3 regions of the Paenarthrobacter sp. NPDC090522 genome follow, and region 1 is predicted to be linked to each of the others. Evidence: riboswitches for the same ligand, from Rfam matches in the RefSeq annotation. Region 1 holds a riboswitch; each other region holds the start of a gene.
The links. A riboswitch is a leader RNA that binds a small molecule or an ion and turns the genes downstream of it on or off. The one in region 1 is predicted to bind cyclic di-AMP.

Region 1 (4,992 bases):
CGGAGAAGGCAGCATGAGCGGCGACCAAGGCCATCAGGAGTAACCGCTCCCACATCAGTCGCCGAGCCGCTGGTCCGTTGTTGGGCAACGTCGAGACAGAGGCTTGGCGGCGATGGGGCGCTATTTCAGCCGCAGGATCTCGCCCAGATCGTAGTCTGCGGGTTCTTCCAGCTGCGAGTAAGTGCAGCTGTCAGGAGTCCGGTCCGGCCGCCACCGACGGAATTGGGTGGTGTGCCTGAAACGGTCGCCCTCCATATAGTCGTACGCCACCTCGATCACGAGTTCGGGGCGAAGCGGAACAAAGGAGAAGTCCTTACCGGCACTCCACCGGCTTTGGCCACCGGGCATCCTGGATCCCCCGGCGGACTCCTGGTTGGCCCATTCGCCCCACGGATGCTCGGCGAACTCCACCTGGTACGGCTCCAACTCCGCCACCAGGGCTTCCCGTTTGGCCATGGGGAACGACGCCACGACGCCCACATGGTGCAGGCGGCCCGAGTCGTCATAGAGCCCCAGCAACATGGACCCCACAACCTTCGCCGTTTTGTGCCAGCGGAATCCTGCCACCACGCAGTCTGCCGTCCGTTCATGCTTCGTCTTGAACATCACCCGCTTGTTCGGCTGGTAGGTGCCGTCGAGCGGTTTGGACAGCACGCCGTCGAGCCCTGCTCCCTCAAGTTGCACGAACCATTCCTTGGCGCGATCAAGGTCGGTGACCGCGGGCGTGACGTACACGGGCGGTTCGGCGTCGGCGAGCGCCTCTTCCAGTGCGGCCCTGCGCTCGGCGAAGGGCCGACCCATCAGGTCGTCATCCCCCAGGGCGAGCAGGTCGAACGCTACCAACGAGGACGGCGTCTTCTCTGCGAGCATCCGGACGCGGCTGTCGGCGGGGTGGATGCGCTGCTGCAGGCCCTCGAAGTCCAGACGGTTGCCGGAAATGAGGATAATCTCACCATCGACCACGCACTTCTCCGGAAGGTTCTTCTGGAGCGCGTCCACGAGTTCGGGGAAGTAGCGGGTCATGGGCTTCTCGTTGCGGCTGCCAAGGACGATCTCGTCCCCATCCTTGAAAACGATGGTCCGGAAGCCGTCCCATTTGGGTTCGTAGTGCCCCACATCGGGAATGGTGGGCACGGACTTGGCGAGCATGGGCGAAACGGGCGGCATCACAGGCAGGTCCATAGATCATGTCTACCGGCCAGTACATGCTCAAAGCTAGTGTTGATCCATGGATTTGTTGGCCGTGTTGGCTGCCGTTCTCTGCGGACCCGCTCTCGTTGCGCTCCTTTGGATATGGACGCGGCGCAGGGGCACTAAGCGCCCGGTGAAACGCGCGGCCCTGGCGGGCGTCCTGGGCATCGTGGACGAGATCTACCGCCCAGAAACCCACCAGGCGCACCAGGTACAAAAGGTCCAGCATGAATTGCCGTCTCCGGCTCCAGCGCCGAAGGGTAGGCGATAAGGCCACCTCGAAACCTTGGACGTTCCGTCCGTTACATTAATGTGACTTTACTTCCCTGCTCCTGTACGGTCGAAGGGCGACCCTGATCTCCGCTGGGCCGCTTCCGGGCTGACGCCGAGCTCTGCCGCATCCCGGAATCCGCCAGATCCGCGGCAGAGACGGGGGACCCAGAGTTCCCGGGCCTGAATTCCGCAGGCCCTTGGGGTGAAGCCGCCACGTGCGGCCGGACGGCCTCGTCCGAACCCGACAGCTAACCTCGCAGGCGTTGAGAGGCAATCACCCATGTCCCCAACCATGGATCAGCCGCGCCGTGCCCAGGAGGCCATCGAGCGCACCAAGCCATCCGGACGCCGTCGGGCCCAACCCAGCGGACAGTCCCCCACCAGCGCTGAAAGCACGACGGCGGCACCCGCCACTGCTGTCAATCCCACCCCGCCTGCGCCCACCGTGTCTGCGCTCACCGCGCCCATGACGCGCGCGGAGCGCCGCGCGGCCGAGCGCGAGGCAGCCGCCCAGGCTGTCATTGCGCCGGAGGCTTCGGTTTCGGACGATGCTGCGGCTCCTGCCTCAGTCCAGGGACCAAGCACGATCGCGGACGATGCTCCGCGGACCGCGTCGACCACGCCCGGGCCGCCGACGTCTGCGATCCCCGTGGTAAAGCCGGCCGAGCCTGCCTCCGACAAGGAAGCTGCTCCTGCGACGGCAGCCATTCCGATGGTGCAGCCGGCCGAGCCCGCTTCTGAGGCAGACCCCGCTCCCGCAACGGCAGCCATTCCGATGGTGCAGGCTGCTCCCGCGACTGCTGCCATCCCCGTGGTGAAGCCGGCCGAGCCCACACCTGAGACCGAACCCGCAACGGCCGCCATCCCGACGGCGCAGCCCGCCGTCGAGGCCGAGACCGCCACCGCGGCCATTCCGACCGTAGCCGCACCGGTGCTCGGTACGTCCAATGCCCAGCCTGAATCCAGCGCCCAGCCGAAGACGCCTGCACAGATTGCCGCCGCCGCAACCGCCGCCGCGGGCTTGGCAAGCCGGCAGGCCACCGCGGCCAAGGCAGCTGACGGTTCACAGCCGCGCCGCGCAACCACCTTTCCCGGCACGGGCACGTCAGCCGGCGCCGGCACTTCAGCCAGCAGCAAGCCGGTCACGGCAAGCAAGTCGGCCTTCGGTTCATTCGGGGCATCGTCCTTCACCCGGGAACCGCATGCCGTCCTGACCAAGGCCGCTTCCGTGAAGACCATGGGCCAGCGCATGGCCGTCGTGGCTGGAGCACTTGGCTTGGTCCTGACGGTGGGTACGGTCAGCCAGGCCCTGGATCTTCCGCTCTTCGGCCAGGACAACCAATCCCAGGAAGCCAGCGGCTCCTCCAAGGACGACGACGGACGGGCAACGGGCACGGCGTCACCCGGCCCCACGCCGTCGTACACCACAGCTTCGTCCACGTCGGCCGCCAAGACCGAAGCCGTGCAGCCCTCAGCCGACCCCGCACCGCCGGCAGCAGAGGCACCTGCTGCCGCGCCGGCGTCGTCCGCGGCTGCTCCCCAGGTTTCGCTGGCAGCCCCGCAGTGGGTACCGTCCACGGCTCCATCGGCTGTTGTCCCGGTGCCCGGCGTAACCTCTCCGGTCCCGAGCCAGCCCGCTCCGCCGTCGGACACCATCACGGCACCGACGCCGACCCCCACCACTACTCCGACGGTCACTCCGACGCCGACGCCCACCCCTACCGAGACGTCGAAGCCGAGGCCGAGCAACAGCCCAAAAGCAAGCAGCGCCCCTGAAACGACTGCGCCGACCGTGAGTGTGGACGGTTTGCTGGACATCGCCAAGGAGGCGCTCAAGTGAGCACACGTATGCCCCGGACCACCACACACGCCGGCTGGCACGGCCGCTATTGCAGCAGCAGCCGGACGGCGACGTTCCGCCGACGGATGGGCCGCTGGAGCTGCCAACGCTTGCGGCGCTCGTAGGACCCACAGCAAGACAATGAGGCAGCCACCCGCGCGGGTGGCTGCCTCATTCGCGTCTCCGCCGCCGGGTCACCCTAACAACCACGCGACCACCAGGAGCGCAGCGACGCAGAGCACGGTGGTGCACAGGATCACGTCCCGCGCCACAACCGTGCCGCGGCCATAGGGAGAAGCAAAGAGGAACACGTTTTGCCCGGTGGGCAGGGCAGCCATGATGACGCTTGCCAGCAAGTGGTTGCCGTCCAAACCGAACACAAACCGCGCCAGCACCCACGCCACCACAGGCATGCCTGCGACTTTGAGGAGCGTGGCCACCAAGGTCTCCACCCTCCCGTCCCCCTGCTGCAGCGGCGCTTTCCCTGCCAAGGACATGCCGAACGCCAGTAACACCATGGGCACGGCGGCCCCCGCCAGCATGTCGACGGGCTTCTGGACCAGTTCCGGCGCGTGCCACCCAGTCAGTGCCATCACGACGCCAAGCCCGGAGGCAATGATCATGGGGTTGCCCAGCGGCTGGAGGACGACGCGCTTCCAGTGGATCTTTTCGCCACCCGCCAGCCCCAGGATGGTGACGTAGAACGGGGCCAGGACCAGGAGTTGCACCAGGAGGACGGGAGCAACGTGCTGCGCTGTTCCCACAGCATAAAGGGAAACCGGGATGCCGATGTTGTTGGCGTTGGCGTAGCTGCTGGCCATGGCACCGACAGCCGTTTCCGCGACCGGTCGGCGAAAGAACAGGAAACTCAGCAGGCAATACAGAAGCCCCACGATTACGGCGGAGAGCAGCGCGAGCGGGGCATCAATTCCCAGCGCGGCACGGATATCGCTGCCGGCCACCACCGTATACAGCAACGCCGGATTGGTGATGTAGAAGGCCGTCTTGGTCAAGGCGCCTTGGACCTCGGGCGGCAGCACCTTCAATCGCACTGCCACGTATCCCACGGCGATGACCGCAGAAATAGTGAGGATTCCGGAAACGACGCCGCCCACACTGATCCTTCCGAGAGGTGAGAAACCGTTTTCTCAGAGTAGGCGGACGGTGTCCCGGCTGTCCATTTGGCTCCGCGGCGTGCGGTTCAGGTGCGCGGCGGGGTCAGATCCGCGGCCGCCCGGCCCAGCGGCGCGCTTTCAGCGCAGCATGCAGCTCCAGCCGGATGGCACCGCCCAGCGGATCCACGCCGATCAGTTGGCGGATCTTGCCAAGCCGGTTGTAGATGCTGCTGCGGTGCAGGTGGAGTTTGGCGGCGACGTCCTGGACCGAGCCGTCATTGTCGTACAGCAGCTCCAGGACGGGGAGCAGTTCGCCATTCCGGTCGTGGTCTTCGAGGGCACGGAAGTGCACGGATCCGGCGTCATCCCAACCCCCGGGAGCCTGCAGCCGGTCGAACAATTGGTAGACCCCCACGGACTTGCTGTCCACGAGCTCGCCGAGTGGAAGATCAACAGCGGCCGCCTGGGCGGCCACCTTCGATTGCCGGTACGCACCCGCAAGTTGCCGGATCACCTGGATCGGCTCGCTGATGCCCAGGATCACGCGATCCACTTTCCGCCCCGCGCGCTTCG
Region 2 (4,992 bases), on a different contig from region 1:
CCAGGAACAGCACACCGGTCACGATGGACGCCAGGCCGGTCCGCGCACCTTCGCCGATGCCGGCTCCGGACTCGACGAAGATCTGGTTGGACGAGACGGACGCGCCGCCACCAACAATCGCGCCGAGGGCGTCCACCTGGAGCACGCGGTCCACATTGGGGATGTTGCCGTGCTCGTCGACGGTTCCCGCCTCGTTGGCCAGGCCAACCATGGTGCCCATGGCGTCGAAGAAGATACTGAGCAGGATCACGAAGGCCAGCAGGGCTGCGGCGATGAAGCCTAGATGTTCAAAAGCGCCGAAAGGGTTCGCCTTGCCGATCAGCGAAAGGTCCGGAGCGCCCCATTCCGAGAGCGTCGGTGCCACGAGGGACCAGCCGCGCGGGTTGACGTTCTTGCCGTCGAAGCTCGGGCCGATGTGCAGGGTGAATTCCAGGATCGCCGCCAACGCGGTGGACACGACGATGCCGATCAGGATCGCGCCGCGGACCTTGCGGACCACCAAGGCGATGGTCAGGATCAGGCCGACGGCGAACACCAGTGTTGGCCAGCCCATGAGCTTGCCGTCCACGCCGAGTCCCAGGGGAACCGTGGTTCCGGCGGCGTCGGGGATGCGCCGGACGAAACCGGCGTTGACCAGGCCGATCAGGGCAATGAACAGGCCGATGCCCACCACGATCGCGGTCTTGAGGGCTTCCGGGACTGCTTTGAACACAGCGGTGCGGAAGCCCGTGAGGACCAGGATCAACATGGTGAGGCCGGACAAGACCACGAGGCCCATCATGTCCGGCCACGTCAGCCCCGGGTGTGAAGCGACGGTGACGGCAACGAAGGCGTTCACTCCCAGGCCCGTGGCCACCGCGAACGGGTGCTTGGCCCAGGCTCCCATGAGGATGGTCAGGATGCCCGCAACGAACGCGGTGGTGGCTGCAACTGCCGTGAAGCCCAGTGAGGCTCCGCTGGAGTCGGCTCCGGAGAGGATCAGGGGGTTCAGGACCACGATGTAGCTCATGGCAAAGAAGGTCGCGAACCCGCCACGGATTTCCCGTGAGTACGTGGAACCACGTTCGGAAATCTTGAAGTAGCGGTCTATGGCAGAACCTTGTTTAAGCATGAAGGTCTCCGGGGATCGGGTGAGTGTGCTCTCAAATCCTATGCCCGCGGCTACGGGGCGCCCGGACGATTCGCCTAGTCTGTAAGGAAGCCAACATTAGGAGAAACCGCCCCATGCGTACCATCCGCCCGCTTCTGGCCGCCGTCGTTGCCGCCCTTGCCTTCGCCTCGGCGGTACTTTTTGGTGCCGCCCCCGCGTCCGCGCACGACGTCGCCGAGTCCACCACTCCGGCCAACGGAGCCACCGTGGCGGCAGTCCCGGCGTCGGTCTCCATCACCTTCAACAACCGTCCGCTGGCCATCGGTTCCGGGGTGACGGTCACCGCGGGCGGCGAAAACTGGGCTGACGGCGCCGTCGAAATCATCGACAACCAGGCAGTCCAAAAGTTGCGCCCGGGAGCGCCGGCCGGCGAGTACACGGTGGTGTGGCGCGTGGTCAGCTCCGATTCGCACCCCATTGAGGGCACCTTCAAGTTCACGGCCACCACGGGAAGCACGACGGCGGCAGACGGCTCCGCGGGCGCCTCGCCGTCCGCTTCGGCATCGGGAGCGGTGGTTCCGAGCGCAGGAACGGCAGCTCCGGGGACCGGCTCCGGCGAGTCGGCTCCGGCCGCCTCCCAGCCCTTCCCGTGGAGCATTGTGGGCCTCGCCGTGGTGGCAGTCGGCCTGGTGGTTTTCCTGGCTGTTACAGCCCGCAGGAAGTTGGCCGCTTCCAACGAGGCCGAGGGCGATAATTCCGCGGAATGACGCGGTTTTCTACATACCTGCGAAAATCTCGAAAGGGTTACCGCGACACGCGCAAAGCCAACTCCTCGTTACTCAAATGTGACTTTGGCGTGATCATCCGTTACGGTAGTACCTGTGCCCGATCCCTATTTGGGGCACTTCCGGCCTGATTGCCTAGCTCTGCCGCAGTCCGGAATCCGTTCGCAGACAAACCTACGGCAGAGACGGGGAACCCATTTTAGGCCGCCATTGAGCGCGCCTTGGGGTGAAGTCACGAAGCTTCCGCTGAACAGCGGGGGATAGTGACCGGGTGACTCCCATCCGAATCCGACAGCTAACCTCGCAGGCATCGGGAGAGGCTTTTTCATGTCTTCACGCATTCTTCGCGGCCGTCGTAAGGCGGACATCGCACGTCCCAATCCGTTCATCTCCATCTCCAAGGCCGTTGCCAGCAACGCTTCGGGCGCTGGCCGCCAGGCAGCCGTTATTGCTGCGGCTTCCGGCCTTGTCCTGACCGGCTCCATTGCCGCCCACGCTGCCGAGACCCCCGCACAGGCCCCGGTCCAGCGTGACTCCAGCCCGGCGACGGTTGCCGAAACCGTTGCGGAGACCCCCAACAAGGTGGTCACCGCAGCTGCAACTGCCACCATCAACTTCGAGCGCCCCGCGGTTTCCTCCGTGGCAGCTCCCGTGATCGAGAAGCCGGCCCCCGTGGCTGCGGCTCCGGCCAAGAAGGCAACCACTGCGGCTGCCACCACGGCCAAGGCTACCGTTGCAGCTACCGCGGCTGCTCCCGCCGCCGCGGCTCCTGCAGCAGCAGCACCTGCCGGGAGTGTCAACGCAGCCATGGTTGCTTCGGCTTACGCCCAGATCGGCATCATGCAGGACTGCACCGCCATGGTGGAGCGCGCACTCGGCTCGGCAGGCATCCCCGTGGGTGACCTCGCTCCGATGCAGTTCCTGAACTACGGCAAGGTAGTCAGCGATCCCCAGCCCGGCGACATGATTGTCCAGTCCGGCCACGTTGCTATCTACATCGGCAACGGCCAGGCCATCAGTGGCGGCATCAACGGCAACCAGACCGGCATCCACCCGATCAGCTGGCTGACCGCAACCGGCCCCATCACGTACGTACGCGCTGGCGCCTAAGCTTCACGCTTAAACACCACCAAGGCCGGCACCTGGGAGAGATTGCTCTCCGGGTGCCGGCCTGTGGTTATTAAGGGTTCACTCGTTGCTCAGGACAGCGGGCATGCCGGTGTGGTCTGGCAGCCGCGGCGCTGGCCGTGCCAGTTTCAGGCGATCGCGATGCCCGGTCCTGCCGGGAGCGCCACCTTCGACGAGATGGCCTGTCCCACTGCCTTTGCCTGGCGGAGCACTTCCTTGGGCGTAGGGGTGATGAGCTCTCCGACGCCAACAAGGTGCATCCCCACCGCCCGCATGGCTGCCACGAGGTTCTGCCCGATCGCGATGCCCAGTTCGGCCAACATCCGGCGCAACTGGCTTTGGGCGCAACGCGTCACAACGATGTGGTCCGCCAGGAGGATGCCGCTGGCCGTGTGTACGGCCCACTGTCGAGGTGCCGGCTCGAACGGGGCGAGGCCCGCCGTTGCCAGGCCGGGGACGCCAATGCCGGGAGTCGAAAGGTCCGCCACGCTCCGCTCGCCGAGTTGCAGGCCCTGGCTGGCTCCCAGGAAGTCCAGGCGCACCGCCTTGGTGGTGCTCCGCACGTCGAGCTGATGGCTGGCTGCGTAGTTCCGCAAGTGCCGGAGGATCTGGTTGCGTTCCAGCATGGCCGCGGGGTCGGCAGCATCGCAGCGCTGCAGCATTCCCGTGTGGACGGAGGGACCGGATGTGGACAGGGATCCAAACCCGTCCACCACAATTGAGCCAACGCCGTAGCGGCTGAGCTCGCTGGCCACGGCCAGGCCGGAAAGCCCGGCTCCAATCACCACGGTGGTGGTGCGCTCTGTGCCGGAATCAGGCGTGAGTGACACTGCTTGGTTCCTCCTTGACGTGTGTGCCCGAAGGCATCGCGTTGTTTCGCGTCCAAGCTCCCCCAGCGTCCGCAAACAAATGGCCGGGTGTGTCCTGGAACACGCTTGCCGGCCATTCGGTGACTCGAACACTACAGAACTTTTGGGGCCGTGGATAGCCTCAATGGCAGCGTGTTTTTACTTGTTCATCCAGAGTCCGGCAACCACACCTGAAACCGAGCCCGGACCGTTATGCGGCGGGCGAAAAGTCGCCTTGATTCGGCCTTGGCAACCGAGAATAGTGGGCAGTGGAAGGGGATGCCCTGAACTTCTCCTTCCCCGGATATTCGCACCAGGCCGGGCGTGTCACCTTGCGGGTGAAACCTCTGGCAGAATGACCGGAACAAAAGCAGCAGGTGGAGAGGCGGGCCCCATGGACCAGCACGGCAGTCACGTTGAAGAACCCCGGAGCGGCGACGGAGAAGCCGTTGCACCCGGTGGAATCGTCGTCGGAGTAGACGGCTCGGAACACGGTCAATGCGCTTTGGTGTGGGCGGCCCGCGAGGCTGAACGCCGCCAACTTCCCCTGCATATCGTCACGGCCTATTCAGTGCCGATTTTCGCGGCCTCCGGCCTGGACGGCGGTTACGCCACCGTGGACGATTCCGTCATCCGCGAGGGTGCGGAAGCAATCGTCAAACAGGCCATGGACAAGGTGGCCGGCTATGACCTGGACGTGGATGCCTCCGTGGAGAATGGAGATGCCGCCGGGGTGTTGCTGGACCTTTCAACCGAGGCCGCATTGCTGGTCTTCGGAAGCCGGGGCCGGGGAGGTTTCGTTGGGCGGCTCCTGGGTTCGGTGAGCAGCGCGCTCCCGGCCCACGCAAAATGCCCCACGGTTACGGTGCCGTTGTACTGCGCCGATCGCCTCGGGGAGAACACCGAGGACCGCCACATCAAGGCCGAGCACGCCAAGGCCGGTCCGCGCACGGTGGAGAACGTCGTAGTGGTAGGCGTCGATGGTTCCGAGCAGGCCCGCATCGCAGTTTTGGAAGCTGCCGAGCAGGCAGAACGAATGGGAGCCAAGCTCCGGGTCATTTGTGCCGTCCCGCAATACAGCGGCTCCCTCGCCTGGGTTCCCGCGCCGCTGGACAGGGATGCACTGTTCGCGGACATCAAG
Region 3 (4,992 bases), on a different contig from region 1:
GCAGAACGTCAGGGGCCGCCGACGCGCGTCCGGCCCCGCTGCTGAGCTGCGGCCAGCCCGCGTCGTAACGGAGATCCGGCCGCGCGACACCCAGCGTCAGGTGCGCCGCCGTAAGAGCCCGTTGCGCCAGGTTGCCGATTTCGCCGCAGCCAGTGGCGTAGGGCAGAAAGCCGGGGTGGCCCTGGCCGCCACAGGCCTCGCCCTCACTGTCGGTCTGCCGGCCACAAGCCCCGTCATGGCCACCTCCGAGTCGGGCCAAACAGAAGCTGCCCTTGCCGTATCCGGCGGCAGCCAGCCTGAGGTTTCCGCGGAAGCATCGGCAAAAATCGACTTCAGCCGTGCGGCGGTGGCCACCAAGGCCGATCCCGACGGCAAGCTAAAGCAGCTGCTCAGCGCCCAGTCCGTTGGCAGCATCCAGGCCAGTTCCTCCAAGGGCACCCTTGGAAGTCCGCTGGACACGCTGACAACCGCTTCTCCGTTCGGATACCGCGTCAGCCCGCTGACCGGTGGCACCGGCGACTTCCACCGCGGCCAGGACTTCGTTGCCCAGTGTGGCACCCAGGTCCACGCTGCCGCCGCCGGGAAGGTCACGTTTGCCGGGTGGCACGAGTACGGCGGAGGCAACCGCGTTGTGGTGGATCACGGCAATGGCCTTGAGACCACGTACAACCACCTGTCGTCCTTCAACGTCAAGGTTGGCCAGACTGTCAGCCGCGGTGACGTTGTAGCCCTGAGCGGCACCACGGGCGCCTCCACGGGCTGCCACCTGCACTTCGAGGTCCAGGTCAACGGCGAAGTTGTTGACCCCATGGGCTGGCTCTAAGCAAAGTCGATGGTCGTCTCTCGCATTCGCGACACACCCCGTGACCTGAATGTGACATTCGCTTTCAACTGTTGTACCGTCTAAAGCGCATCGGCTTTTTAGGGGGCCGATGCACTTGAGTGGATTGCCTAGCTCTGCCACCACTCAGGATCCGTTCGCAAAATTCGTCTGGCAGGGGCGGGGGAACCACTTTTGGTCTTCGAGAGAAGGCCTTGGGGTTAAGTCACAAAGCTTCTCGAAGCGCGTGGCCGGATGACTCCCATCCGAATCCGACAGCTCACCTCGCAGGCATTGGGAGAGGCTACCTACGTGTCATCACGCACTACCCCTGCGCGCCACCGCGCCGAGACGGTTCACCCGTTGAACACTCTTTCGAAGGCTGTTTCAGCGAATGCCGGAACCGTTGGCCGCCAGGCCGCAGTTCTCGCCGCAGCCTCCGGCCTCGTCCTCAGCGTCGGCCTCCCGGCCCAGGCAGCGGACACCGATGTTTCCAAGGCCGAGACGAGCACGCAGCAGCTCCTCACCACCGAGGTTGTCACTGCAGAGCCCACGGCCACTGTTTCCTTCGAGAGCCCCGTCGTGGCCACCAAGGAAGCCCCGAAGGTCCAGCGCGCGTCGCAGACCACCCAGCGCTCCCAGACAGCTGGTAACCAGACCACTGGCAGCCAGGCTGCAGGCTCGCTCACCGCACAGTCTTCCGACGCCAAGGAAACGGCCTCCAGCGCCGCAGCCTCCGGCCTCGCCGCGATCGCCTACACGGGCATCGGCCACCCCTACGTTTGGGGCGGCACCACTCCCAACGGCTGGGACTGCTCCGGCTTCACCCAGTGGGTCTACGCCCAGGCCGGCATCAGCATTCCCCGCGTCAACGCCTGGACTGCCATGAAGGCCACCAGCACGCCGCAGCCGGGTGACCTGGTCATGCAGAACGGCGGCGCACACGTAGGCATCTACGTCGGCAACGGCATGATGATCAGCGCTCTCAACCCGAGCCAGGGAACCTTGCTCCACTCGGTGGCTTCCACCGGCACGTCTTCATTCTTCACCCTCCGCTAAAACCCCGTTCGGGGTACGCCAGCATGCCCCCCAAGTGCTGGCTTGCCCGCAAACCGCGCGTGCCCCAACCGCGTGCGGAAACGAAAAGAGATTAAAAAATGACCAGTGCACACAAGGTTGCACGGCACCGAGCTGAGGCCCCCAAGACCAGCTCCCTTGCCGTGATCGCGAAGGCTGTCAGCAACAACGCCGGTGGCGTCGGCCGCCAGGCAGTCGTTATCGCTGCCGCTTCAGGACTGGTCTTGACCAGTGGCGTTGCTGCGAACGCCGCCGATACCAACGTCCAGCGTGAATCCACGGCCACCACAGCCCTTGATGTCCAGGCAGTCACGCAGTCCACCATCGCTGCCGACTCCACCGTGGCCATCTCCTACGAGAGCCCGGTTGTGACCACGGTGGAAGCTCCGGCTCCCGTCGTCGAGAAGCCCGCAGCGAAAGCCGCATCCGGCTCCACGGCTACCGGCGCGACCGCCACATTGGCAGTGGACAACTCAGCAACGGCGGCCGCCAAGGCTCCTGCAGCTTCCAGTGGCCTCGGGGCAGCCATCGCCGCTGCAGCCTACGCCCAGCTGGGAGTGACCCAGGACTGCACCATGTTGGTCACCAATTCGCTGGCGGCCGTGGGTATCAACTTCCACGATTGGCCGGCGGGCTACCTCTCCTTGGGCCGCACCGTCAGCGCCGCCGAAGCCCAGCCGGGCGACCTCGCGTACTACGCCAACGGTGGTTACGGCGGAATGGCACACATCGCCGTCTACGTCGGTAACGGCATGGCAGTACACGGTGGATGGAACGGGTCCACCACTGCACTCTTCAGTGTGAACGTCGGCTCCGGCCCGGTCTTCATCCGTGTGAACGGCTGATACAGATTCTTTGAACACCCCGCAGGAATACCTGCGGGGTGTTCCGCTTTAAGCCCCGCGCGGAGGGCCGTGCAAGGTGTCCCGCACATGAACATTCGCCGACACTGCACGGGAACAGGCCCGAAAATTCGTTGATACGGCATATAAGTGCTTACCCTTATGGTGTCGATCCACAGCCCGTACATGCAGAGGGCAGCCGGCCCTCGTGCCCCTGACGGGTGCGGCCGTGAAGAGGTACGTGCATGCGCACACTCGTTCTGAATGCTGGATATGAACCGCTGGCGGTAGTCACCTTCCGCCGGGCGCTGGTCCTTGTGCTGACTGGAAAAGCTAGCGTAGTGGCCGAAGGCGGCGAACCTGTCGTCGGGCCACAGGAGATTCTGGGACGTCCGTCCGTGATTCTCCTCAACCGCTACATCCGTCCCCGGTACAACAGGATCACCGCTGTGAGCCGCCGCGGGGTGCTCCGCCGCGACGGCCACCGCTGCGCCTATTGCGGCAAGACAGCGCACACCATAGACCATGTCCACCCCAAATCCAGGGGCGGCGCGGATTCCTGGGAAAACCTGGTTGCGGCGTGCTTGAAATGCAATAACGCCAAGAGCAACCAGACGCTCGCCGAGATGGGCTGGAAGCTTCGCTTCACACCCGGCGTGCCCACGGGAACCATGTGGCAGATCAAAGAACTCGAGAAACCTGCGCCGGACTGGGACCCGTTCCTCTTGCCGGAATCCGCCGCCTGATCGATTTCTGTTGTGCTCCGGCCGTACGGGTAATCTGGGCGGATGGAGTTCAACGCCGTGATCCTGGCGGGTGGCAGGGCCACCCGCCTCGGTGGCGTGCCCAAGCCGGGTTTAAGGTACGACGGCGCGAGCCTCCTTTCGCATGCCCTGGACTCCGTCCGGGGTGCTTCGCGGATTGTGGTGGTGGGGCCGCGCCAGGACGGCCTTCCGGACGGGGTACTGTCCGCGCGCGAGGAGCCCGCCTACGCAGGACCGGCGGCGGCCATTGCCGCGGGACTTGCCGTTCTTGGGGCCACTGATCCGGCACCGTGGACCTTGGTGCTGGCCTGCGATATGCCGCATGCCTCACGGGGAGTGGCTGCCATCCTTGAGGAAGTTGCGGGGCACCATGGCACCGAGGGAGCCATGGCTGTGTCTTCCGATGGCAGGCAACAGCCCCTCCTTGGCATCTACAGCACACAGGCCCTGGAACGCGAAGTCGCTGCAGCCCGGTCGTTAACGAACGCATCTGTCTTCAAGCTGCTTGCTAGGCTGAACGTGCTGGCTGTTGCCGTTCCCGATGGCTCCACGGACGACGTGGATACGTGGGAGGACGCAGCGGCCCTGGGCATTGACAACGACTTGGAGGCGGACGTGAAAAGCCAGGACGAGACACTCGAGGAATGGTGCCGCACACTGCTGCAGGCGTTTGAGCTTGAGGGCGTAGACGTGGACGTCAACGAAATCCTTGCAGTCGCCGGCGTGGCCGCGCACTCCGTGGTGCGTCCCGCGGCGCCTTTGACCACATTCATCGCGGGGTACGCGGCTGGAATGGCACGCGGCATCGGCCAGGCCAACGACGACGCCGCCATGGCCGCCGCCCTCGACCTTGCCCGCCAAGTAGCCAAGCAGTATGCGGAGCCCGGGGCCGAAACCGAATGACGGAGGCCCCCGAACAGGGCCACCATGCGGCGCATACCTGGCACGAAGCCAGGCAGCGTGCGTTCGACGTCGCCACTCCCATCCCCGCAAGCCCGGTTCCGCTGCGCGCGGCGTTGGGGCGGACCCTCGCCCAGGACGTACTTGCCCTGCAGGACATGCCGCACTACGCGTCGTCGGCCATGGATGGGTGGGCCGTCAACGGCAGTGGTCCGTGGATCCTCAGCGAACCCGGCCAGCGGCTGGCACCACACCAGGCCAGCCCGATCGTCACCGGCGGGCTGATTCCACCCGGTGCCAAAGCGGTTCTTCGCAGCGAAAGCGGCATCATCGCCATGGACGACGACGGCCTGCCGGTTTTGGCGCTCGGCGGCTCCGCGAAGCCGGGGGAGCCGCGCAACGGTCAACACATCCGCAAGGCGGCAGAGGAAGCCGCTGAGGGCGAGGTCCTCCTGACGAAGGCTACGGTGCTGAACCCTGCGCACCTGGCCGTCGCGGCCCTGGCCGGCCTGGACGAACTCCCTGTCCTGGGCAAACCCTTGGTGAGGTTCCTCCTGACCGGGTCCGAGGTGGTTGAACAGGGCGTCCC

Region 2: another riboswitch for cyclic di-AMP. It lies ahead of ACIQT2_RS21500 (NlpC/P60 family protein); the one in region 1 lies ahead of ACIQT2_RS15275 (hypothetical protein).
Region 3: another riboswitch for cyclic di-AMP. It lies ahead of ACIQT2_RS17285 (C40 family peptidase); the one in region 1 lies ahead of ACIQT2_RS15275 (hypothetical protein).

Annotation. Positions count from the first base shown of each region.
Region 1 covers NZ_JBIVXL010000011.1:50,139-55,130, forward strand. Annotated here, with positions in the region: gene ACIQT2_RS15265 (DUF6480 family protein) at 1-43, shown strand, start outside; gene ACIQT2_RS15270 (ATP-dependent DNA ligase) at 121-1,182, opposite strand; cyclic di-AMP (ydaO/yuaA leader) riboswitch at 1,592-1,741, shown strand; gene ACIQT2_RS15275 (hypothetical protein) at 1,745-3,304, shown strand; gene ACIQT2_RS15280 (AEC family transporter) at 3,499-4,419, opposite strand; gene ACIQT2_RS15285 (PucR family transcriptional regulator) at 4,523-4,992, opposite strand, start outside.
Region 2 covers NZ_JBIVXL010000024.1:32,129-37,120, reverse strand. Annotated here, with positions in the region: gene ACIQT2_RS21510 (NCS2 family permease) at 1-1,111, opposite strand, end outside; gene ACIQT2_RS21505 (copper resistance protein CopC) at 1,225-1,857, shown strand; cyclic di-AMP (ydaO/yuaA leader) riboswitch at 2,008-2,199, shown strand; gene ACIQT2_RS21500 (NlpC/P60 family protein) at 2,203-2,985, shown strand; gene ACIQT2_RS21495 (FAD-binding protein) at 3,132-3,833, opposite strand; gene ACIQT2_RS21490 (universal stress protein) at 4,246-4,992, shown strand, end outside.
Region 3 covers NZ_JBIVXL010000014.1:33,106-38,097, forward strand. Annotated here, with positions in the region: gene ACIQT2_RS17280 (M23 family metallopeptidase) at 1-823, shown strand, start outside; cyclic di-AMP (ydaO/yuaA leader) riboswitch at 970-1,128, shown strand; gene ACIQT2_RS17285 (C40 family peptidase) at 1,133-1,879, shown strand; gene ACIQT2_RS17290 (NlpC/P60 family protein) at 1,978-2,742, shown strand; gene ACIQT2_RS17295 (HNH endonuclease) at 2,985-3,485, shown strand; gene ACIQT2_RS17300 (NTP transferase domain-containing protein) at 3,528-4,406, shown strand; gene ACIQT2_RS17305 (molybdopterin molybdotransferase MoeA) at 4,403-4,992, shown strand, end outside.